3 regions of the Paenibacillus sp. NRS-1760 genome follow, and region 3 is predicted to be linked to each of the others. Evidence: riboswitches for the same ligand, from Rfam matches in the RefSeq annotation. Region 3 holds a riboswitch; each other region holds the start of a gene.
The links. A riboswitch is a leader RNA that binds a small molecule or an ion and turns the genes downstream of it on or off. The one in region 3 is predicted to bind thiamine pyrophosphate.

Region 1: linked by a shared signal. The riboswitch ahead of ACIFSR_RS00880 (ABC transporter ATP-binding protein) and the one ahead of thiC (phosphomethylpyrimidine synthase ThiC) in region 3 are both predicted to bind thiamine pyrophosphate.
Region 2: linked by a shared signal. The riboswitch ahead of ACIFSR_RS03860 (ABC transporter substrate-binding protein) and the one ahead of thiC (phosphomethylpyrimidine synthase ThiC) in region 3 are both predicted to bind thiamine pyrophosphate.

What each region holds. Positions count from the first base shown of each region.
Region 1 covers NZ_JBITPK010000005.1:51,832-59,774, forward strand. The annotation lists gene ACIFSR_RS00860 (S66 family peptidase) at 1-253, opposite strand, end outside; gene ACIFSR_RS00865 (DUF6855 family protein) at 431-838, opposite strand; gene ACIFSR_RS00870 (metalloregulator ArsR/SmtB family transcription factor) at 1,138-1,743, opposite strand; gene ACIFSR_RS00875 (DUF1273 domain-containing protein) at 1,948-2,505, opposite strand; TPP riboswitch at 2,593-2,695, shown strand; gene ACIFSR_RS00880 (ABC transporter ATP-binding protein) at 2,783-3,559, shown strand; gene ACIFSR_RS00885 (ABC transporter permease) at 3,540-4,316, shown strand; gene ACIFSR_RS00890 (ABC transporter substrate-binding protein) at 4,313-5,338, shown strand; gene thiD (bifunctional hydroxymethylpyrimidine kinase/phosphomethylpyrimidine kinase) at 5,371-6,180, shown strand; gene ACIFSR_RS00900 (hypothetical protein) at 6,283-6,465, opposite strand; gene queF (preQ(1) synthase) at 6,628-7,125, opposite strand; gene queE (7-carboxy-7-deazaguanine synthase QueE) at 7,157-7,888, opposite strand; gene queD (6-carboxytetrahydropterin synthase QueD) at 7,891-7,943, opposite strand, start outside.
Region 2 covers NZ_JBITPK010000006.1:294,746-302,688, forward strand. The annotation lists gene ACIFSR_RS03845 (TatD family hydrolase) at 1-1,619, opposite strand, end outside; gene ACIFSR_RS03850 (ABC transporter permease) at 1,622-2,395, opposite strand; gene ACIFSR_RS03855 (thiamine-binding protein) at 2,385-2,687, opposite strand; gene ACIFSR_RS03860 (ABC transporter substrate-binding protein) at 2,756-3,796, opposite strand; TPP riboswitch at 3,981-4,093, opposite strand; gene ACIFSR_RS03865 (glycosyltransferase) at 4,230-5,702, opposite strand; gene ACIFSR_RS03870 (GerAB/ArcD/ProY family transporter) at 5,794-6,876, opposite strand; gene ACIFSR_RS03875 (Ger(x)C family spore germination protein) at 6,893-7,943, opposite strand, start outside.
Region 3 covers NZ_JBITPK010000026.1:9,013-16,955, reverse strand. The annotation lists gene yfkAB (radical SAM/CxCxxxxC motif protein YfkAB) at 1-639, shown strand, start outside; gene ytvI (sporulation integral membrane protein YtvI) at 704-1,735, shown strand; gene ACIFSR_RS33375 (glycosyltransferase family 4 protein) at 1,819-2,976, shown strand; TPP riboswitch at 3,051-3,155, shown strand; gene thiC (phosphomethylpyrimidine synthase ThiC) at 3,468-5,231, shown strand; gene ACIFSR_RS33365 (ThiF family adenylyltransferase) at 5,224-6,291, shown strand; gene thiE (thiamine phosphate synthase) at 6,335-7,189, shown strand; gene ACIFSR_RS33355 (thiazole synthase) at 7,195-7,943, shown strand, end outside.

The DNA of each region.
Region 1 (7,943 bases), on a different contig from region 3:
TAATTGCTTTTACATCAGGGTCACGAATCATATGATGAAAATCTTCCAAACGATTATTTAGGCTGCCAGCCGTGTGACCTGTTCTCTTCCTGCTATGCTGTCCTGTAATTACTTTAAATCCCATATTTTCTAAAGCAGCTATTCCACGATTCAATCTGTTAGGGCAATAAAAAGCAACAGGCGAGGATGGTGAAACAATTCCAATGGTATCTCCGGGTTTTAGTTTATCGGGTTTCAAATGTAAGGATGTCAAGGAATAACCCTCCTAATCATTCTTTTTAAATAAATATATACAAATATTTGTAAGTTCTCAATCACTCTTACAATAAAAAAAAGCTGCCATTACGGCAGCCAATCACTCGAACTCAATACTCACATACAATAGGATTGTAGATTCCTCATCCTTTTTCGAGTTTTCACTCCACTGAGATTAAATAGACTTCATCCGATTATTCCTTGGATTATGCTCTACTTCTGCAAGCCCCAGCTTCTCCATCAATGGTGGAAGATACATTCCGAATCTGCCGCGCAACCCTTTTTTCAATCCATACCAGCCGCCAATCGGGTTTTCAGACGAGCGTCCCCATGCTTCAATAGTGCCCTCTTTAGCAGGCTTCTGCTCATCGGCGCTGCCAAGCTCAATCCAGTCACCATGTTGTTTGAGCATCGCGCTTAAGTCATCAATGCAGCGGAAATCATAATGCAAGACCGTCTTCCCAACTGTGCATACTAAAATTTCTTTACCATCTTTTTCATCCTTATAAATTTCATATTCAGATGTCTGAGGGGGTGTTTTTAATTTCCATGGGTTTTCTTTTGTACCTTCTGCCAACGCCATATGTATTCGCTCCTTTTGTAATCCACTCTTATTATGTACTTTATCTTTCAGATATCCTTCAGATGCTACTACATTCGATAAAAAAATTACTTTTCCTTTATGACGCAGTAGCACAGCAGCCGCTCGATGAGTTCAGTTTTACTTCTAACGGACATAGAGTCCGTTATTTGGCAGAAATCGCAGCCTTTTATAACGATTAGAGCCAAATAACGGCCTTCATGTCCGCAACTACGGCCAATAAGAGAGAAATAAAGCAAATAAGGCATCTGATGTCCGTTATTATCATAAACAACTTCCGCTTACGAAAGAATCTCCCACTTCGCCCATATTTCTTGCGGATTCAATTCGTATATATCATTTTCTCTAAACATCAACTGATGCATAATGAACTCTCTGCGAATGGTTGCGAAGTCGTCATGATAACCTTTGATAAATTCGTTAATTTCCTTCTCTGTATACTGTTTCCCTCTCGTCAAATGAGAAACCATATGCTGAAGCACGATCAATTTTTTCTTATGCTGAGCCGGCATATGCTTCAGCTTACCCTCAGCTGTAAAAAAGTTGCGGATGACTGAATCCTTCAGTTTCTTATTGCTATCCTCCATGTTGTCCACTCCCTTCTCTGTACCTGCATTCCGATAAATGAGCTCCGCCGCCGCATTAGCGTTGCTCTTAATAAAATAATGGTTCAACGAAAAATAAATCGTGTTTTTCTCTCTGCGTTCATTAATTAAGCTGGCCTCTCTTAATTTGGTCGCATGATGCGTAATCGTAGCAGGAGTCACGCCTAATTTCTCTGCGAGCACCTGTCCATTAAGCTCACCTTCAGCCAGCATAATCAACAATTTAATTCTCGTCGAATCGGATAATGCCTTATGATAGGCTACCACCTTATCTAATTGCACCGTTCGCCACCTCTTCCTCCACCAAACAAATTTAACTAATGTCTAATTAGATATTTATCTAATAAGATAATAATACGCCACCTATTATTTGTCAAACACAATAATCTTGAAAATACAAACAGTAAGCTTGGCGCATAAAAAAAACTGACAGGTCTCTGCCTGCCAGCATGAAATAAACTCCCCTTACTCAACTACCATGCATCGTTAATTTTCCGAATACAGGTTGTCGTCATCCGCAATGCTCTGAATATCCTCCGAGCTTATGCTGAAATAACCATAGCCCTCTGCCTGCTGTTTCTTTAACGCTTTTTCTTTAAAAAACTTGGGGCTGCCCTCGCCTGCATCCTCATCATAAACGAGCAGAATACCGTCCGTTTTCCGAAACAGCAGCTCGTCCCTAGCCGTAAACTGCCAAATGCCATTATACGGCTGGTTGCTGACCGAAGCGTAATAATCGACCCCTTTTAAAACCTGCTGATAAAACTCCTTTTTATCATCCTTCCATTTCTCTTCCGGATTGCTGTATGCCGAAATAATTGAAAGTCTCAAATGAGGATAAATTTCCTTCAGCGCAATCACGACCTCGCACGCCCACAAATCCACGCCATATTGACCCGGGGTAATCACCCACTCAAGCCCATCTTCTATAAGCGGAACCAGCTTGCCTGTCAGCGCTTTTTTTATATAAACAATGCCCTCATGCTTCTGGCTAAAAATATTAAGTTCATGCGCTCGGTAGCCCGTTACGAGTAAATTTTTCATTTGTCCAACGCCTTTTCGGATAATTATGGTTTACATCTATCCAGTGTATGCTATAGTAGAAAAAATACAAATTGCATATAAACCTATTTATTTCACTAGGGGAGCCTACCGGCTGAGATGGAGCAACTGCTCCGGACCCTTGGAACCTGATCTGGATCATTCCAGCGGAGGGAAGTGGAGCAGCAAAGCATTCATCCATGCGCGCAAGCCTTGTGTGATCGTTAGACCCGCTCATTTCCCCTCGGAAATGGGTGGGTCTTTATTTGTTTACGGAGGGATGCGTATTACAGCTATAATCTCACTTCACCAAGTAAGCTACACCTACGACAAGCTTGCTGAAACATCTATACTGTCTAATCTTTCGCTTCAAGCCTACTCAGGTGAGTTTGTCTCTATCATCGGTGCTAGCGGCTCAGGCAAAAGCACTCTCTTTAAGCTCATGGCCGGATTGCTTCAGCCTAGCCTAGGTGAAATTAGGCTGCATGGCAAGCCTGCCCCCAATCGTCTCGGCAAAATTGCTTATATGCCGCAAAAGGATCTTCTTCTGCCATGGAGAACAATACTCGGCAATTGTCTGCTTCCACTTGAGCTGGCACGCAGCAATCCCCATTATACCACGATCCAAATCATAGAGCTGCTTGCTCGCTTCGGACTGGCAGGCTATGAACAAGCTTACCCTGACGAGTTGTCAGGCGGCATGCGACAGCGGGCAGCTTTTCTGCGCACGCTAGTAACCGGACAAGAGCTGCTGCTGCTGGACGAACCGTTTGGCGCGCTTGATGCCATGACCAAACGCGGCATGCATAAGTGGCTGCTCGAGCTGTGGAGCGATCTTGGAATAACAGTACTCTTTATCACACATGATCTTGAGGAAGCGATATTGCTGAGCGACCGCATTTATTTGTTGCCAGGTGCTGCTAGCGAAGCGCAAGGGATACAGGAAATAGTCGTTCCTTTGCCGAGACCAAGACACTATGAGCAAAATTATGAACCCGACTTCATCAAGCTGCGGCAAGATTTGGAGCGAAGACTGCATGCGCAAACCTCTAATTAACCAGTGGCTGAGCCATTACGGACTATTTATACTGCTGCTCTTTAGCTTACTGCTCGTTTGGCAAGCGGTCGCACAGCTCGGATTGGTTCCACCCTACATACTGCCGTCACCTAGCTCAATAGCTCAGGCATTAATCGAAGATGGCCATCTGCTGCTTGGCAAACATCTGCTGGCTACGCTTAAAGAAGTGTCCCTCGGTTTTCTATTGTCGATTATTATTGGGACTACGCTCGCAGCAGGCATGTACACTTTCCGAATACTGGAGAAGGCGCTGTACCCGTTTGTCGTCATCAGTCAGACCATCCCGCTTATCGCTCTGTCGCCAATTTTCATTATGTGGTTTGGCTATACGATTTGGAGCAAGGTCGCTGTTGTTTTTTTGACTGCTTTTTTCCCTATCGTTGTGAGCACCTATGACGGTCTTAAGAAAAGCGGTAGCGAATATGAAGAGCTGCTGCTGACAATGGGAGCAACTCGCTGGGGTATTTTCCGAAAAATACAAGTCCCCATCGCCCTACCGTCCTTCTTCTCAGGACTTAAGTTATCGATCGTTTATTGCGTTGTCGGCGCCACCATCGGTGAATGGCTTGGAGGCAGTGAAGGCCTAGGCTACTATAGCCGCCGAATGTCCAGCAATTTGAACGCTGATTCCATGTTTGCATCCGTTTTTCTGCTATCCCTCATTGGCATCTTATTATTTGCTGCCATTGTCCTATTGGAGAAATCAATACTAAAGAGAAAGAGGTTCAATACATGATCATCAAAGCAAAAATGAAATGGATAATTCCAATGCTTGCTTCTCTGCTGCTCGTGCTTAATGGGTGCAGCAGCAACGCTGCCCCAACTGAAAACAAGCCCGAGGACACTTCGACAAAACAAAATCCTCAGACTATTAGCATAATGCTCGACTGGTATCCAAATGCGGTGCATTCCTTCCTCTATGCGGCTCAAACAAACGGTTATTTTGCGAAGCATGGTTTAGAGGTTAACATTCAAATGCCCGCGGATACAAATGATGCGTTGAAGCTAGTGGCTGCCGGCAAGGTTGATTTGGCGCTCAGCTACCAGCCACAGGTACTGATGGCTCGCGGCGAGGATATACCTGTTAAATCCATTGCTGCAATCGTCAGGCATCCGCTTAATCATCTAATGGTACCAGAAGGCGGAAACGCCAAATCACCAAAGGACCTTGTTGGTAAAAAGGTAGGCTTCTCCTCCATCCCTCTGTATGAAGCAATGATGCGCACCATGATTAAGCATGACGGCGGTGACCCGCAAAATGTGGAAATGATTGACGTTGGTTTTTCCTTTATTCCAGCTATAGCAACCAAGAAGGTAGATGCGATCATCGGCGGATTTATTAATCATGAGCAATTGCTGCTTGCCAAGGAAGGGCATCCCATGACGGCGATAAACCCAACTGATTTTGGCGTGCCGGATTATTACGAGCTTGTGCTTGTAGCAAGTGAGCAAGGACTAGCTGATAAGCAGGCGTTGTTCAAAAGCTTCATCGCAGCCATTACGGAGGGTCAACAATTTGTAGCTGAAAATAAACAAAAATCGTTGTCGATTTTATTTGAGCATGAGAACCAGACCTCCCCTCTCGATCAAGAAATCGAGACAAAAAGCTTGGACATTCTTCTGCCTCTCATGGATGCAGGGAAGCAATCATTTGGATATCAGGAGCCTGCTTCTTGGTCTAATGTTAGGGATTGGCTCGTCGATAACGACTTGCTGCCAGACAATATAAAAGCTGAGGATGCTTTTTCAAACTTGTAAATTAATTCTACTCTTTCGAAGGAGATGCACGGATGAGAAGATATCAAGCACTTACGATTGCAGGCTCGGACTCCGGCGGCGGCGCAGGTATTCAAGCTGATCTAAAAACATTTCAAGAGCTCGGCACCTATGGCATGTCGGTTATTACCGCAGTGACTGCGCAGAATACGCTTGGCGTTCAGGGCATCTACCCGCTGGAAGCTGAGGCTATTAGCTGCCAGCTCGATTCGATCGGCGAGGATCTGGAGCCATCCGCAGTTAAGACAGGCATGCTGTTCAGCGCAGAAATTATAAAGATCGTTGCAATGAAAGTAAAACAATATAACTGGCATAAGCTCATCATTGATCCTGTCATGGTAGCGAAAGGCGGTTCTCCTCTGCTTCAGCAAGAAGCTATTCAGACACTGATCAAGCATTTGCTGCCGCTCGCGCTTATAACGACTCCTAACATTCCAGAAGCTGAGCTTATCGCAAGAATCCCGATCCGGACGTTAAGCGATCGAGAGGAAGCTGCCCGAATACTGCATCAGATGGGCTCAAGCTATGTTGTCATTAAGGGCGGACATGGTTCAAGCAGCGAACCGCTCGTTGATCTCATCTATGATGGAGAACAATTTGTATATTTGGAAAGCAAACGTATCGACACTAAGCATACTCACGGCACAGGCTGCACTTTCTCCGCTGCGATTGCAGCAGAAATTGCTCAAGGCAAACCTGTACTTGAAGCTATAAGAACTGCCAAAGCCTTCATTCAAGCCGCTATTGAAGATAAGCTGGGGATTGGGAGCGGACATGGCCCAACCAATCATTTTGCTTATAGGGATAGACAGCGCTTGAGCTGATTGCATTCTATTAGAAACAGCAAACGCCGTTTCCATATAGGTCGCGGCGTTTGCTAATTAGTCATGCTTTCATGCAAGCTTAGGCTTGTGTTAAAACAGCTTTCATGCCTTTTCATCCTGCTTCGGCTGCAACAAGAAGGGCTCAATCATATTATCTATACTAATATATTCAGCTTGTGACGCGCTTGGAGCTGCTAGCGCTCGAACGGGAGATACTCCAAAGTTCGTTAACGCCGATGCTATGGTGCAAAGCAGTACAGACATACATATCGCATTTTTAATCATCGTTTGTCCACCTATTCTCTAGTAACTCTAAACTAAGTATAGACTTTAATAGAATAATTGAAATGGACTTCAGGCATGAAATTCACCTAGACCTTAGTCGGGCAATTCAGAAAAATCTATCATAAATGTATCTCTTTCACTAATTTGAGCTGCAATTCTAAATTAACGATTATCCACTTTCTCTGGGTACAAATCATGATTCATGAGGCGGTGCTCGGCCATTTGCTCATATTTTGTGCCAGGCTGGCCATAATTGCAATACGGATCGATGGATATGCCGCCACGCGGTGTGAATTTACCCCAAACTTCTATATATCTTGGACTCATCAGCGCAATTAAATCATTCATGATAATGTTCATGCAATCCTCGTGGAAATCACCGTGATTGCGGAAGCTGAACAAATACAGCTTAAGCGACTTGCTCTCTACCATTTTGTCACCTGGAATATATGATATATAAATGGTTGCAAAATCCGGCTGTCCCGTCATCGGGCAAAGACTCGTAAATTCCGGACAATTAAATTTCACGAAATAATCGCGATTCGGATGCTTATTATCAAAGGCCTCCAAAATTTCCGGTGCATAGTTAAACAAATATTGTGTTCCTTGATTGCCTAGCAGCGTCACACCGCTCAGCTCCTCTTTGCTTCTTCCTTCCATGCTCGTTTCCGCCTCTCATAGCTGTTTTGAATTAAACGCCTTTCTTATTGCCCCATACCCAGGTATGAAGCTGCGGCAGAACGTGCACCCGCTTTAAATCCTGATTCGGCATAACCTTCTCGATTAGCCATTCATAACGCTCCAATAAATAAGGAAGCATGAGCTGCGGCTCCGTTTCCTGCAAGTTTCCATTGCCTGCCTGCAAATAAAATGGAACCATTGGATACCTGAGGTGAACGTATGTCGCGTACTCTAGATCATCCTCGTCGAAAACGACTGTTTTTAAGCAAAAGCTAGTTGATTTCCGATTCAGTTTGGACACGATTTCATCGAGCTTCGACCAGTCTGTCTTCATGCCAGAGCTCGGCGGCTTAGGCGACAAAGTGAGCTCATCAATCGACCAAAACCAGTCCTGCCAACGACTCCCTTGTGTCTCCAGTGCAACGCTGATGTTTTGTTTATGGAGCTCATCAACAAATTCACCCAGCTGCGGGAGCAGTGCGGGATTGCCGCCGGAAATCGTCACATGCTCAAACGTATTTCCACCTATTTCTTTTAATTTCTCTATTATTTCAAATGCTGTCAGCATGCGAATATCTTCTTTGCCGCTGCCGTCCCAAGTAAATGCCGAATCGCACCAAGAGCAGCTGTAATCGCAGCCAGCAGTACGAACGAACATCGTTTTCCGGCCAATAACCATACCTTCTCCTTGGACCGTTGGGCCGAATATTTCCATTACAGGAATTCGTTTATTGGATGGCATCGTTAGACCGCCTCCCGCTTCGGACGATAAATACAATAGCTCGTCGGCGTTTCAC
Region 2 (7,943 bases), on a different contig from region 3:
GCAACCTGCACAGCTGGCAGCTGCTTTATTTTCGCAATATGCTTCGCTGCATCTGCAGCCATTGCAGGCCGCGTCGGCTGACCCGCATAGATTTCCTCAAACGGCCATGGCCCATCCGTCTCCACCATCAGCAGCTGAGTGGGATACTCCCTTACAAGCTGCTGTATTTCTGCCTCGTAAGCGACGTCTGGCGTTATCGACACCATGTAGCCGTTTGCCGCCATTCGCCGGATAACCTCAGCATCGCCCTTGAACCAATGAAAATGCGCTCTGCGAACACCATGCCGCTCCAAAATGTCGCAAGCTTTGCCGGCGTCCTCATATACTGCATGCAATACAATCGGACGATCAAGTTCGACTGCCAGCGCAGTAAAACGATCCAACAGATGCAGGTATGGATTCTCATCAAAAACGATATTTCCCCCAGCTTGCTGCGCTTCTGTTCGCGTATAATACGGCAGCCCTACTTCGCCAATTGCAAACCGTTCCCCTGCTTCATGACGCAAACGAATCCAATCGAATAGCTCATCAAGCTCCTTATCGGCAGGTATGGGCTGCTCTGGGTGGAAACCATAAGCAGGGTGCACACGTCCTGCGTAACGCAGGGCAATGTCACGGTTCACAATAGACGATTCCAAATGCATAGATACGGCAATCACAGCTGCTACACCTTCTGCGAACGCACGCTCTAGAAGCTCATCACGCTGCTCTGCTTCATACAAATCAATATGAATATGCGCGTCTATGCATGTGCCTTCCTGCTGAGGAGATTCCGAGTACAATTGCCCTTCGCGCGGATCATTGCTTGTTTGTATCGCCATCTTTACGTTTCCTTCCTTCGCACCCGTCTTAAGCAGATCATAAATGCGCTGCTTCAACGCATAAAACCGTGGGTCTGTCCATAAAGACTCATGACGCGGACGCTCGAATGGCACTTGAAATTCCTCCAGCACGACTGCCGGCGATTGTGACAGCACAATAATCCGATCCGATAGAAACAAAGCCTCTTCAATACTATGGGTAACGAGCAGCACCGATCTTCGGTTCAGCTCCCAGATCGACATAAGCCACTGCTGCATTTGCTGCCGCGTCAAGGCATCCAGTGCGCCGAACGGTTCATCCAGCAGCATGAGATTCTGCGGAGCAAGCAGTGCCCGGAGGAAAGAAACCCGCTGCTGCATTCCTCCAGAGAGCACATGCGGATAAGAATCCGCATATTCCTGCAACCCGATTCGCTCGAGCCATTCCTTTGTCCTCGCCTTCGCGAGTTTTTTATCAACGCCAGAGATCGTAAGAGACAACTCTATATTGCCTGCAACGGTTTGCCATGGAAGCAGCGACGATTGCTGCGGCATATAGGAAATATGTCCGCGTTCGCCCGTCGTTTGCTTGCCATCGATCCAAATTTCGCCTTCCGTAGGACGTTCCAAACCGCCGATAATTTGAAACAAGGTTGTTTTTCCGCTGCCGGACGGCCCTACAATCGATACGAACTCCCCATCTGCTATTGAAATGGATAACCCGCCAAGCACTTCTTTGCTCATCTGTCCTTTGCCAAACTTCATTCGAATATTTTGCGTTTGAAGCGTCACTGAATGATGCTCTGCACGATTGACCACTGTCAGCTCACCTCTTTCTCAGGGCGCCAACGTATGACAAGACGCTCCGCTAAGGTTATTAGCCCAAATAACGTCAAGCTGATCGCAACAATAATGATAACTGCTGCAAACACTCGATCAGGCATAAAGCCTTTGAACGAGATGATCATAAATGCGCCAAGTCCTTTGTTCGTGCCTATCCATTCGGCCACAACTGCACTGAGTACGCTGTAAGAGGCCGCAATTTTCAAGCCGGAAAACAAATGAACAATCGCATGAGGAAGCTCCAATCTCCAGAACAACTGCCATTTGCGAATGCCGATCATTTGCAAATAATTACGAAGCTGCGCATCGGTGTTCATGAGGCCGCTCAGCATGGCAACTGTGATCGGGAAGAAACACACCATGATCACAAGCAGCACCTTTGGCAGCATTCCATAACCTAGCAGCATCGTCAAAATTGGAGCGATCGCAATGATGGGAACGTTTTGCGACAGCACGAGCAAGGGGTATACTGCCGATCGAACCCCAGGAATTAAATGCAGCAAAGCGGCGAGCACGAAGCCCACCGCCGATCCTCCCACAAAGCCGAGCAGCATGATTTTCACCGTTGCTCCCGTATGCATCATTAACCTTGGCCAAATTTGGATGGCCTCTTGTACAATTGAAATTGGTGATGGAAACTCCCATTGTTGAAATAATCCAAGCCATGCAGCTGCCTGCCAGCAGACGAGCAGCACGATCAGCAGTGCTGCCGGCTTCCAAATTTTCGGCCAAATCGATTTCTTATTGCCCATCTGGATATTTCTCCAGCAGCCTGCCCATGGAAGCGCCGTTTGCCGGATTGTAGTAAATTTTAATTTGTGAAATAACGGACGGGCAGCCCATCTCCGCCATCGCCTCGCTCATCGACTGCACGACGCTGAGCAGATGGCTCAGCTCACCCTCCATCGTCGTTTCAAGCGGTGCTACACGATAAGGAACACCTGCCGCTTTAATGATTTCAATTGCACGATCCACGTAAGGAATAACACTTTCGCCGCCTGGCGTTGTCGGTAATATTTGAATACTTACTAATGCGTTTGCCATTTGATTTCCTTCTTTCTCATCGTTGTAAGTGAGAGTGGGCTTTCCCGCCCTCCATATGTTCGAATAGCTTATTGTGGTAAAAATTCGTTCGTAAATGCCTTCTCCGCTTCAAGCTCCTTCTCCAGCAGCTTGTGCTCAAACATCCATGCCGCATAGTTTTCCCATACGCTTAACTTCTGTTCGCCCCAGCGCGGCGCGTCATCTTGATATTTGGAGCTTAACCATTTTTGGCTGGCGCGCACAAGCTCTGCGTTCAAATCCGGCTCTGCTTTTATTAAAATTTCTGCTGCATCCTCCGCATTGCTGATCGCGTATTGGTAGCCCTTGGATACGGCAGCAGTAAACGCTTTGACTGTTTCCGGCTTATTCTTAATCAAATCTTCGTTCGTCACGATTACCGGCGTATAATAATCCAGTTTGTCGCTGTAGTCTGTTAAATAAACCATATTGATCTTCTCGCCGCGCAGCTCTGCTTCCACGCCAGTCCATGCGTAGTAAATCCATGCAAAATCAATATCCCGTTTCACTGCTGTAAAAAAGTCGCCGTCGCCGATGCTTATCATATTTACTTTGCTCACATCTGCACCCTTCTCCTGCATAAGCGATTGAATGACCGCCTCCTCAACAGGAGCGCCCCAGCCGCCATACGTTTTTCCTTCAAATTTCTCAGGTGAATCGATTCCCTTTGCAAGCGGAGAAGCAAAACCTGAGGTGTTGTGCTGAATGACAGCGGCGATCGATACGAGCGGCACGCCGGCAATTCTCGCCATCGTGACTGACTCCTGATAGCTTACGCCAAACTGCACATTGCCCGAAGCGACCATTTGATCGGCACCGCTTTGTCCTGGTTGAATAATTTCAACATCCAAGCCTTGCTCCTTAAAAAAACCTTTATCTCTAGCTACATAAAGTCCGGTATGATTCGTATTTGGTGTCCAGTCGAGTACAACCTGCACCTTCTCTAGCGGCTTGTCCGCTGTTCCCTCTTGCTCTTTCGGCTGTTCGCCCTTGTTCCCAGCGCCACCGCCGCAGCCTGCCAGCGCCAATACGAACACTAGCATCGCGGCCACGATTTTCCACGACAAATGCCCTGTTTTTTTCTGATTCATGATGTTGTTCCCCTCTCCATGCTTCGATTCTTATAGGCGACGACTCCTCGTAGTATCCGGTTCCATGGCTGCATCATTCTAATCGCAACAAAAAAAAGCGTCCCCCTAATCCGGAGGACGCCATATCATTGGCTGTGCAGCTGTTTATACAGCAAATGCTTGATCAATTTGATCTCGCCTGCTTGCTAAACAGAGCTTCTGTCCCTACGCTGGCATTATCCAGATCAGGTTTAACGGGTCGGAATTGTATAGAAAATCCCCTCTCAGCCGGCCTAACCAGCTCCCCGGAACATATTCGGTTTCGTCAATACCATTCATTGTATAGCAAAACCCGCATTTAATGCTAGTTTTTTTTGAAAATGATTATCATCAAGCCGCGATACTCATCCTCTTACTATGCGGCAGCCAGAACGTGCAGCTCCTGCACCCGCTGTCATTGCCCTAGATCAACATGCTCATCCAGCCATTCAACCTTTGCTTCTTCAGCAGCCTTCGAACCTTCTAAGTCTGCCGTATCTTGGATCTCTACTGCAGAAGCAAGGCGTCCATATACGAGCAAATAAGCAGCTGTCAGCTCTTTTGACATCTCTTCAGACGTTAGCCGCTCTAGCAGATGGATGTATTCTAGCTGCTCCTGCGGTTTATTATCCGCACGTGTAATCTTCACATAGGTAAAACCAGCCTGCAAATAAAGCTGGCTAACTTGTTCTGCTGAGTACTGTGATGCCGCTTGATGCTGTGCTTGTGCATTAGCAGGATCTAAATATTGCCGAATATTGTCGAAATAATAACGATTGGCAAAACACCCGACTAGCCAGCCGCCAGGCTTTAGAAGACGAACTAGACTTTTCATTGCTTGCGGTGTCCCGTATGCATGAGCATCTCCGATTACGATGCCGTCAAAACCTTCAGCAGGCAGCCTCCAATCCTTCGGATCATTCGAGCGGAATACGGTAATTCCCGAAGCTTCTGCTACTCTAGCCGCCAGCTCGTTACGTTCAACTCCGTACCATATTGCGGTTGGGAAATGCTTTTTCATATGCAATATCGTAGCTCCGCAACCGCAACCTATTTCCATAATCGAGCAATTCTCGCGTCTGTACTCATACGATTCCCGCTCAATTACGGTGCTTAAATCCATTCGTATATACGTTGCATCACCAGGGTCAAAGCCCCATTTGGACATAAAAACAATAGCATTTTTTCTGAAGTTTTGTACATATTGTTCTGGCTCTGAGCTAAAGGAGATGCTCCCGTAATGATGAATAAACGTATCGCCGCACAGCATCAGCTTATATCCCGCCAGCCGGAGCCGCAGGCTATAATCATCATCTTCAAAATTGCCGATTCCGAAGATCTCGTCGAGCGATCCCGTTTTCTCCCATGCTTCTCTCCGCAGCAGAAGGCAGTAGCCGACCAGCTTCACGCGCTCCTCCCATTTTGTTCTGTCAGGGTTGGCATGCAGTGCCGAAGCAAACAGCTCCATTTCATCTATCGTCGTATAGGTGACCGGGATCGTCGTCCAGTAGGAAGCCGAATTCGTAACGGGGCTGACCGCCCCGATTCGTTCATCACTAAATAAGCAGCGCTTGAGACCGTCAAGCCAGCTTGGCGTTACGATTGTATCGTTATTTAGCAGCAGCAGAAGATCGCCCGAGGCCGCGGCCATTCCTTGGTTGCAGCCCTTAGGAAAACCAGCATTGCAGCCATTGTCGATTACGATGATATCGCTCTCGCTTTTAGCCCATTTTACCGTATCATCCGTCGAACCATTATCTACAATAATCAGCTCATAGCTGCCTCTCTGCGTATGTCTCCGAACACTCTCCACACATTGCTTCGTGTATTCAAGCTTATTGTAGGTAACGAGAATAATGCTTGTCATGCAGCTATTGGCATCGCTCACGCGTATCCTCCTCAAGCAAGTATAAACGGCTTACTTACCTATAAAATATGTCAGCCTATCCGCTTGGGTGAGCACTGTGCGCAACTTTCAATCATGCTGCCTTTTTGTATTTCTTGCGTATTCCGACGAAAAGCATAAGCAGCGGCAGCACGATTTGAAATAAAGGGGCAATCTTCAGCGTAATATCGAGTCCGATCCAAATATGGGTGGTATTATTTGGTTCGATAAACGACGCCCCATAAATAATGAGACCAATGGGCAGCACACAATATCGGTAGGCAATACCAGTGATCATATTGAACATGAATACCGATGCCATGTATAGCGCAGTCATTTTTACATAGAGACCGATAAAAAGCAGCAGTGTTACGAGCACATCAAGCCGTTCCAATATATTAGCCAGACTAATTAACTGCACAACCTCAAGCAGCGGCAGTGCTGTAAGCGAGGACAGCTCTGGCCCCAATACGCATAGCGTAATTGTATTCATTAGAATTAGAAATAGGGATACGCCAACATAAGCCTTGTAAGTGACACGTCCGATCATTTTCTTCTCGCTGACGTGCTTCCAAAAAACGAAAAAAATAACCATTTGCCCAAACGGAAATGATAACAAATCCGGAAAGGCCGCCTTCACGACAGGCCCGATCCCATGTTCCAAAATCGGCAGCAAATGCGTGATTTTCGGCAATCTGGCAATAAACAAGAGCAAAATTATAAAAGTATAGCTAAGTGCTGCGATCGGAAACAGCAGCTGCACGACACGGACAAATACTTCAACGCCCTTACTAACGGCATAAGCCGCGGTGCTAATAATAAGCAGCATAACAATCCATTTCGGCGTAAAGGTGAGCAGCGCCGTCATCGTAAGCTCCCCGACGTCCCGTACGTTGCGCATCGATTCATAAGCAAACCATAACGCGTGAAGCATCCCTACAAAGCCGCCGATCCATTTTCCGAAGTGTATAACATAAAGCTCAGCAAGCTCCGAATTCGGGGAGCGCTTCTGCACCTGGACGTACATAACGGTAAGCAGCAGACCAGCAATCGCAGCAAGCGTCATCGCCAGCCAAGCATCCTGCTTCGCCTTTATGCCGAGCTCGAACAAAGGGGTGCTGCCGATTAAAAAAACGATGATCAAAATAGAAAGCTGGTTTTTACCAATCTGCTGCATAGGGTCTCCTTTCTACTTATAAGTCGTCCTTCTCCTGCGCTTTCTTAAATCCGCTTCCGCTCATGCCTGTTGAATTCAGATTCACCTTTACTTTTAGCTTTAATTCGATGTTTGGAAATTCCTCTGACCAGCTAGCAGCCGTTTCTACCCACTGCTTTGGATATTTATTGCGAATGGTACTTCCAAAGCCGATTACATCCGTTTTGTACTTGCTAACAGCGCCCCACCCTTTTTGCATAATAGCAACGATCTCGTCCTCAACCCGTTTTTGTAGCTTCACTATTTGTTTGGGATTCGTGAGATCTCCCTCGCAATTGTACTCCATCAGCGTTCCAGTAGCAGTTACGCTTACATCCATCAGCCATTTGCCGCTTGAATGTCTGGGAGTCAGCTTGGTACTCGCATGAGTAATGCGAATAGATGAAAGTTTTTGCTCGCTCTTATCCTCTGAGCATGCAAATGGAACTGTCGTTTTTTTCACATGATTTGCGAGCCACATCACGCCTTGGCTTTCTTCATTGCTGATCCAGCCTACCAGCTTGTCACCTGAAATGAGACCCAAATCAAATAATCTGACCTTGGAGGGTGTACTAGTGTAAGCGAGTTGCCCAGCATTGTCCACACTCTCATTCGTACCAGACACAACTAAGCCTGGTATGCCTGTGGCCTGCGTCGTACCAAGCAAATCCAGAAGTATTTTATGAATGGTCATTTGATGAAAGGTAGAGCTGTTCATTTCTTCATTATTGATCATGCGTTGAATGGCTGCGCCTGGAATTTTCTCAAGCGGGATCAATTGCTCCATCATTCGGCGCGCGCTCCCCTTCGACAAGAAAACATTCACCGTCTCGCGGGAATCATGATTGCGCAAATAGGTGTCTAGGAGTGGTCCCAGCCCTTTTCGCGCAGCATCCTGACCGATAATGACAATTTGAGTATGTGAGAAGTAGAGACGGCGCGACGTCTCTTGACTCGCCTTGCTGACCGCGCTTCGAATGCTTTCACCTTTCGTTGAAAAAACGTGGACCGCCGCTGTGCTTGTGCTCGCGCTCTGAGTGGAGATGGCT
Region 3 (7,943 bases):
CTCGAAGCCGCGACCAAGCTTTATGAACGAATGATCGAAAACACGCGTCGCCTTAGCGAGACAGGTGTACTCGTTTCTGCGGAGTCTATGATCAATTACAAAACGTATAACAAAATTGATGAGATTCATCAGCTGATTGTGGATATGGGATGTCAGAGGCATGAGGTGCATCCGATGTATCCTAGCTCCTTTGCGAAGGATTTACCGGTTCTCTCACGCGAGCAAATGCTGGAAGCTATTGAACGCTTGCTGAAAGCGCGCGACCAATCCGTTTGGATGCTGTTCGGCACACTTCCCTTTTATCCATGCAGTGACAGCAAATCAGAACGTGAACTGCTGCGAAGATTAGCGAATGAGCCAAATGTAACGGTACGCAACGATCCTGACGGCCGCAATCGGCTGAACGTAAATTTGTTTACAGGCGATGTATTTGTAACCGACTTTTCTGATGTGCCCGCTTTTGGCAACATCGGTTCGTCCAAATTGGAGGATTTATTTGATAAATGGCTGGACCATTCCCTTGCGCAAAGTGTGAATTGTCACTGCCCGGTCGCTTCATGCTGCGGACCTAACCTCCTTGTTAAGGATATGTACTATAAAGATGTTAATTTCCATGAGCGCAGCGCAGTGCTGGATTAGTATGAAAGAGCTGGTTTAAGAGTGGCGTAAAGTGCATATAAAAGAATAGAGAGGAGGAGAAGCTGTGTCTATTAAGACAATCGTATTTATCGCTTTAGGGTTATTGCTGCTCTATCTGTTTTTTACGGTAGGTGCTCCTTTCTTGCTTGCGCTTGTTGTAGCTATTTTTCTTGAGCCGCTTAATCAGCTGTTTATGAAAAAATTCCGAATGAATCGGCTGGTGGCAGCTACAATATCAAGCAGCCTCTTTACGGTTATTCTGATCGGACTAATCGCGCTGCTTGGCGTGAAAGTGGTAGCCGAATTAATAGCCTTTTTCAAAAAAGTGCCCCAATACTTCGAAAATGCCAATGGGATGGTAGACGATCTCATGTTTCAGGCACAATCGTTATATCAAAACTTCCCTCCTGACGCCATTGAAACGTTAGAGAAATGGCTAATGGAGCTAACGAGTACATTAACGAAAATGGTAGGTACGTTATCGAACACCGTTATCGCTTTCGCTTCAAGCATCCCGGGCATGTTCATCTTCTTTATCGTTTTCTTGGTAGCGGTATACATGATGAGCTTTAGTCTAAATACGATGAAGGCAACGGTGCTTTCATTATTTGAAGAAAAATCGCAGCCACAGGTCAATGATGTGCTGAACAATCTCAAAAAGTCGATTTTTGGTTTCTTGCGTTCGCAGTTTATTTTGAGTGCACTCACCTACATCATTTCGTTGATCGGTTTGCTCATACTTAATGTCAAATATCCGCTTGCTATCGCGCTGCTTATTATCATTGTTGATATTATGCCGATTCTTGGAACAGGTTCTGTACTTGTGCCATGGGGAAGTTATTTGCTGCTGACGGGCAATGTTTTTGTAGGGGTAGGGCTAATTATTCTATTTCTAGTTATTACCGTATTCCGCCGCATCGTAGAGCCTAAAATTCTCGGAGATTCTGTAGGGATCGGCTCATTGTCAGCGCTTGTAAGTTTATATGTCGGCTTCAAGCTCGTCGGTGTTATCGGTGTATTCATCGGACCGCTTGTCGTGATCATCTATATGGCAGCTCGAAGAGCTGGACTGTTCCAAATGAAATTCAAGCTATAGCCTTGGAAAAGCCGTGCCAAAGCCGTTGCTAGATACGTATGATACTGCAAAAAAAGCAGATCATGCAGGAGGCATACGAATAGATGGCACCCATTAAAGTTGCAATTGTAACACCAGGCTCCTTCCCGATTCCTTCATCAGGGAGCAGCTCGGTTGAGCGAGTGGTAGAGAAATTTGCCCCGCTGCTTAAGCCTTACGCGGAACCTCGTATATTTGGAAGACTGAGCAAGCGATTGCCTCGTCAAGGACAATTTAACGGTGTTGTATGTGAACGGTTTGCAGCGGGCAATAAGCAGCGATATATTCAAGAGGTAGGGCGTGCGGTTCACCGTTTTTCTCCTCACGTCATCGACGTCGAGAATCGTCCCCAATTTGTTCTGACGATGAAGCGATTGAATCCAGGCAAACGAGTCTGGCTTTATTTGCATTCCTCCACCTTCATTTCACCCTCCTATATTTCTTCTGCAAACTTGCATAAGTGCTTGCAGGCAGCAGATAGAATCATCGTAAATAGCGAGTTTCTAAGGCGAATTGTAGTGTCGAAAGCGCCAGAGGTCGCTTCGAAGCTGCGAGTCATTTATCCTGGGGTAGATACGGGCAGGTTCCCTTCACAATATTCCTCCGAAGGAGCCGCTAAACGGGAGAGTTTAAGGCAAAAGAGAGGATTGAATGGTAAAAAAGTGGTGCTTTTTATGGGGAGGCTTATTCCGCTTAAGGGCGTTCATCATCTTCTCAATATCGTGCCGCAGCTTGCCAAAAGCCATCCGGAGCTCGTCGTTATCATCGTAGGGAGCCCATTTTATGGCTCGCATCGCAAAACGGCTTATGCTCGCAAGCTTGAACAGCTTGGACGCAAATGTCCGGGTCATGTTCGTTTTGTGCCCTACGTGCCGCATTCGGAAGTGCCCAGCTGGATGCTCGTTGCCGATGTAGCGGTCGTTCCATCTGGACAGAGGGAGGCATTTGGGCTCGTTAATGTCGAGGCGATGTCCTGCGGCGTTCCGGTAGTCGCAACACGTGCAGGCGGAATGAAAGAAATTATCCGTAATGGCGAAACGGGCTATTTGGTCAATCAGCTTCATATCGAGCGAGAGCTGCGAGAAAAGCTGCATCTGCTGCTTCGCGATAAACAGCTCAGGCAGAAGCTGGGGCGCCGCAGCCGCGAGCGTGTGGAGCAGACATTTACATGGCGTCACACCGCTGATCGATGGGTAAGGCTGCTGAAGGAAAGCGGACTGTAGCAGGCTGTGTTTTTCCGCGGTTTGGAAAATAGAGGGTTGACACCCTTCTTTACTAAACGGTATAGTCAAACAAGGAAATCCACTAGGGGCGCCGTAATGGCTGAGATAAAGCGAATCGCTTTGGTCCCTTTGAACCTGATCTGGGTTATGCCAGCGTAGGAAAGTGGGATTGTGCGTTTATGCTTTGCGCGTGAAAGCTCTGCCGGAATCTGCTGAAGCCTCAGCTTATGCGGCAAGACTTTATCTGCTTAAGGGGAACCCTTGCAAGATAACACTCGCATGACGACACTCTTCGACCGCTCCTTTGCTGGAGCGGTTTTTTTGTTTGGCGCCAGTGAATCGATAAAGCTTTGTGGCCGCCATGCACGCTCCAGCAATTGCAGCTCTTGTAGCAGCCTAGCTACTTGTATAGCAGCGGTGTTTTAAACTTTCTCATATGCTTGCGTATGCCTCCAGGAGGAATTCTATTATTCCATTAGGAGGTTTTTGTTATGTCTATTTTTTCTACTCCGCTTCCGGGCAGCCGCAAGGTGTACGTCGAGGGCTCAAAGGGAAACATCCGTGTTCCGATGAGAGAAATTGCACTTGAAGCTAGTACTGGCAGAAATGGTGAAGAGCTGCCGAATGAACCTGTAAGAGTTTATGATGCAAGCGGTCCTTATACCGATGAAACGTATGAGGCAGATGTTCGGCGTGGTTTGCCCGGTATTCGCAGCGAATGGATTTTGCAGCGTGGTGATGTAGAGCCCTATGAGGGCAGGGAAATCAAACCTGAGGATAATGGATTTATTTCGGCTGAAAAAGCAGAGCAGCGAGGCGCTGAACGATTCCCGGGGTTAACGAGGAAACCGCTTCGTGCCAAAACAGGGCAAAATGTTACGCAGCTTCATTACGCCCGCAAAGGGATCATTACTTCTGAGATGGAATACATCGCTATTCGCGAAGGGATGAGTGCAGAGTTTGTGCGCAGCGAAATCGCGGCCGGCCGTGCCATTATTCCAACGAACATCAACCATCCAGAAAGTGAGCCGATGATTATTGGGCGGCAGTTTCACGTTAAAATCAATGCTAATATCGGCAACTCTGCTGTAGCATCTTCGATTGAAGAGGAAGTGGAGAAGATGACTTGGGCGACGCGCTGGGGAGCCGATACGATTATGGATTTGTCCACGGGGAAAAACATCCATACGACGCGGGAGTGGATCGTGCGGAATTCACCAGTTCCAGTTGGCACAGTGCCCATTTATCAGGCGCTGGAGAAAGTGAACGGCAAAGCAGAAGACCTTTGCTGGGAAGTATTCCGCGATACGCTTATTGAACAAGCCGAGCAGGGCGTTGATTATTTTACGATTCATGCTGGTGTGCTGCTGCGCTATATACCACTCACGGCAAAGCGCGTTACGGGCATTGTCTCGCGAGGCGGATCAATTATGGCAGCTTGGTGCCTGGCACATCATAAGGAGAATTTCCTATATACGCATTTTGAAGACATTTGTGAAATTATGAAAGCATACGACGTATCATTCTCGCTCGGTGACGGCCTGAGACCCGGTTCTATAGCAGATGCCAATGACGCTGCTCAGTTTGCTGAGCTGGATACGCTTGGTGAGCTAACGAAGATTGCATGGAAACATGATGTACAAGTGATGATTGAAGGCCCTGGCCATGTGCCTATGCATTTGATCAAAGAAAATATGGATCGTCAGCTGGAAGTATGCGATGAAGCGCCTTTCTATACATTAGGACCGCTAACGACCGATATCGCGCCAGGCTATGATCATATTACTTCGGCAATTGGAGCTGCGATGATTGGATGGTTCGGCACGGCGATGCTTTGTTATGTAACACCGAAGGAGCACCTTGGGCTCCCGAATAAGGAGGATGTGAAGGAAGGCGTTATTACTTACAAAATCGCAGCGCATGCGGCTGACTTGGCGAAAGGGCACCAGGGAGCGAAGCTGCGTGATGATGCATTGTCCAAAGCGCGATTCGAGTTTCGTTGGCGTGATCAATTCCATCTGTCGCTTGATCCAGAGCGTGCGATGGCTTACCACGATGAGACGCTTCCGGCAGATGCAGCTAAATCTGCTCATTTCTGCTCCATGTGCGGGCCGAAATTTTGCAGCATGCGAATCACTAAAGATATAAGAGAGTATGCCGCGCAAAACGATATGGAAACAACGGAAGCCATTGAAGCGGGAATGAAGGAAAAATCAGATGCATTCAAGGCGGCAGGGAGCAAGATTTATGGTTGATTCTGTTCTTGATGCTTTTGCAGATCGTTATTCGAGGCAAACGAGATTTGCTTTGATTGGAGAGGCAGGCCAGCGGAAGCTGGCCGATGCCTCGGTGCTTATCGTCGGTGTAGGCGCATTAGGAGCTTCGCTTGCGCAGCATATGGTAAGAGCCGGTGTCGGGGAAGTTAGGCTGGTAGACAGGGATTTTGTTGAGCCGAGCAACTTGCAGCGCCAAATGCTTTTTGACGAGGCGGACGCGCTGGCTGTGATGCCCAAAGCAGTGGCAGCTGCCAGTCGGCTTCGCCAAATTAACAGCAGTGTAAACATTATGGCGACAGTAGCGGATGTGAATGCACAGAACATCGGGTTTCTAGCCGGAGGCGTTCATCTCGTCCTTGATGGGACGGATAATGCAGCGACAAGGCTGCTGGTCAGCGACCAATGCTTTAGTCAGCGAATCCCATTTGTTTATGGCGGTGTGGCTGGGGCGCAGGGCATGCAGGCAACATTAGTTCCTGGAGATACATCTTGCTTGCGCTGCTTAATCGGAGCAGATGATATGGAGCAGGAGGCAGATACTTGCGATACGGTGGGCGTACTCGCTCCAGCGGTGGAATGGATTGCATCTATACAAGCAGCTGAGGCGATAAAATGGCTCACTGGCAATGAATCGGCGCTGCGTAAAACGTGGTTGAGCATTGATTTATGGTCATTTCGAATGCGGGAATCGGAGCTGCCGACGTTCAGGGCCGAGTGTCCATACTGTGGCCAAACGGCTGTTGGAGCAATAGACGACAAGCGTTGTTTTGAAGCTGATAGAGCAGAAGACAATCAAATAAGCTCTACCGTATTATGCGGTAGGGATACGGTGCAGGTGACGTTAGGCAAGCCGTTTGATTTAAAAGAGGTAGAGCAAGCTTTGAGAGCGCTTGGCTGCACGCTCACCGTGAATCGGTATTTAGTGAAAGCGATGATCTCAAGCGGAGAGCAGCTGATTCTCTTCCCAGATGGACGGGTGCTTGTGCAAGGCACAGCGGATGCGGAGAATGCAATTAATCTCGTTAAAACGTTTTTATGAAATGGAAACAAATGATTTGTTTGATGAAAGGTTGTGTTTGAGAATGAGTAGACAAGGCTGGCGGAACTTCAAGCTCTACGCCATTACAGCGAAATCTAATCACCCTGGCAGATCAGTCGTTGAAGTGATGGAGCAGGCGCTGATTGGCGGAGCTCAAATGGTTCAGCTTCGCAACAAAACAGGGACGAGGGATGAGGTGCTTGAAGAGGCCAAAGCCCTTCGAATACTAACGCGAAAATATGAAGTGCCTCTTATCATTAATGATTATCCTGATCTTGTTCTTGAGACGGATGCTGACGGTGTTCATTTAGGTCAGGATGATATGCCAATTGCCAAAGCAAGAGAATGGCTTGGAGTTGACCGCATAATTGGCATATCCACGCATAACCTGCAGCAAGCGCTGGCTGCTGAACAGGAGGGAGCCGATTATATCGGCGTTGGGCCAGTGTACCCTACCGAAACAAAGCCGGGCCGTACGGCTGTTACTACGAGTTATGTCAAGGAAGCAGCGCATCATATTTCCATACCGTTCGTGGCTATTGGCGGCATCACACTTGATAATGTTGATGCCGTGCTAGCGTCAGGGGCAACACGGATATGCGCAGTTTCAGCCATTGTTGGCCATAATGATCCGGCTGGTGTTTGTCAGGCTTTCTTAAAGAAAATTGATGCACACCGTTCTGAATATGTTCATCCATTTAAGACAGTGAAGATAAATGGCCGTGAGGAGCAGACTAGCGCTAAAACAGTGGAAGAACTGGTCATCCAGCTTGGACAACAACATAAAAAGCTCATTATTGAGCTTAACGGTATGATCGTACAACGTGCAAGGTGGGCTGAAACTGAATTACTTGGCGGAAGTTCCATCGAACTTGTACATTTTGTCGGAGGGGGCTGAACATTTTGGGAAATTGGAATCATGAAGATGTCCTTCTTATTGGAGGCCATGCGCTGCGGTCGCGCTTTTTGTTCGGTACGGGGCGATTTCCAAGTCCTGCTGTACTGCAGCAGGCGCTTGAAGCGTCGGGTTCGGAGGTTATTACGTTCGCGGTTAGAAGGGTTAATCTAGAGAGTGTAGAGGATGATTCGGTACTTCAACACTTTGAAGATAGACAAATGCAATATTTGCCGAATACATCTGGTGCGAGAACAGCGGAGGAGGCTGTTCGAATTGCGCGTCTGGCGAGAGAAGCTGGGCTTGGCAACTGGATTAAGGTTGAAATCAGCGGAGACCATCGAACACTTTTGCCTGACCCTATAGAAACGCTGCGTGCTACGGAGCAGCTTGCGAACGAGGGTTTTATCGTTCTTCCTTATACATCTGATGACCCAATTCTATGCCGGAAATTAGAGGAAGCAGGAGCTTCAGCAATTATGCCTGGAGGATCGCCAATTGGATCCGGGCTCGGATTGCTCAATCCCTATAACCTCGGACTTATTGCGGAGCAGTCGAGCGTTCCAGTCATCATCGATGCGGGTATTGGATCGGCAAAGGACGCTGCGGAAGCGATGGAGCTAGGCGCGGACGGCATTTTGGCTAATACGCCTATCGCTAAGGCACAGGATCCGATTATGATGGCTCGCGCTTTTCGATTAGCGATTGAAGCAGGGCGGCTGGCATGGCTGGCTGGCCGCATACCGAAAAAACGTTA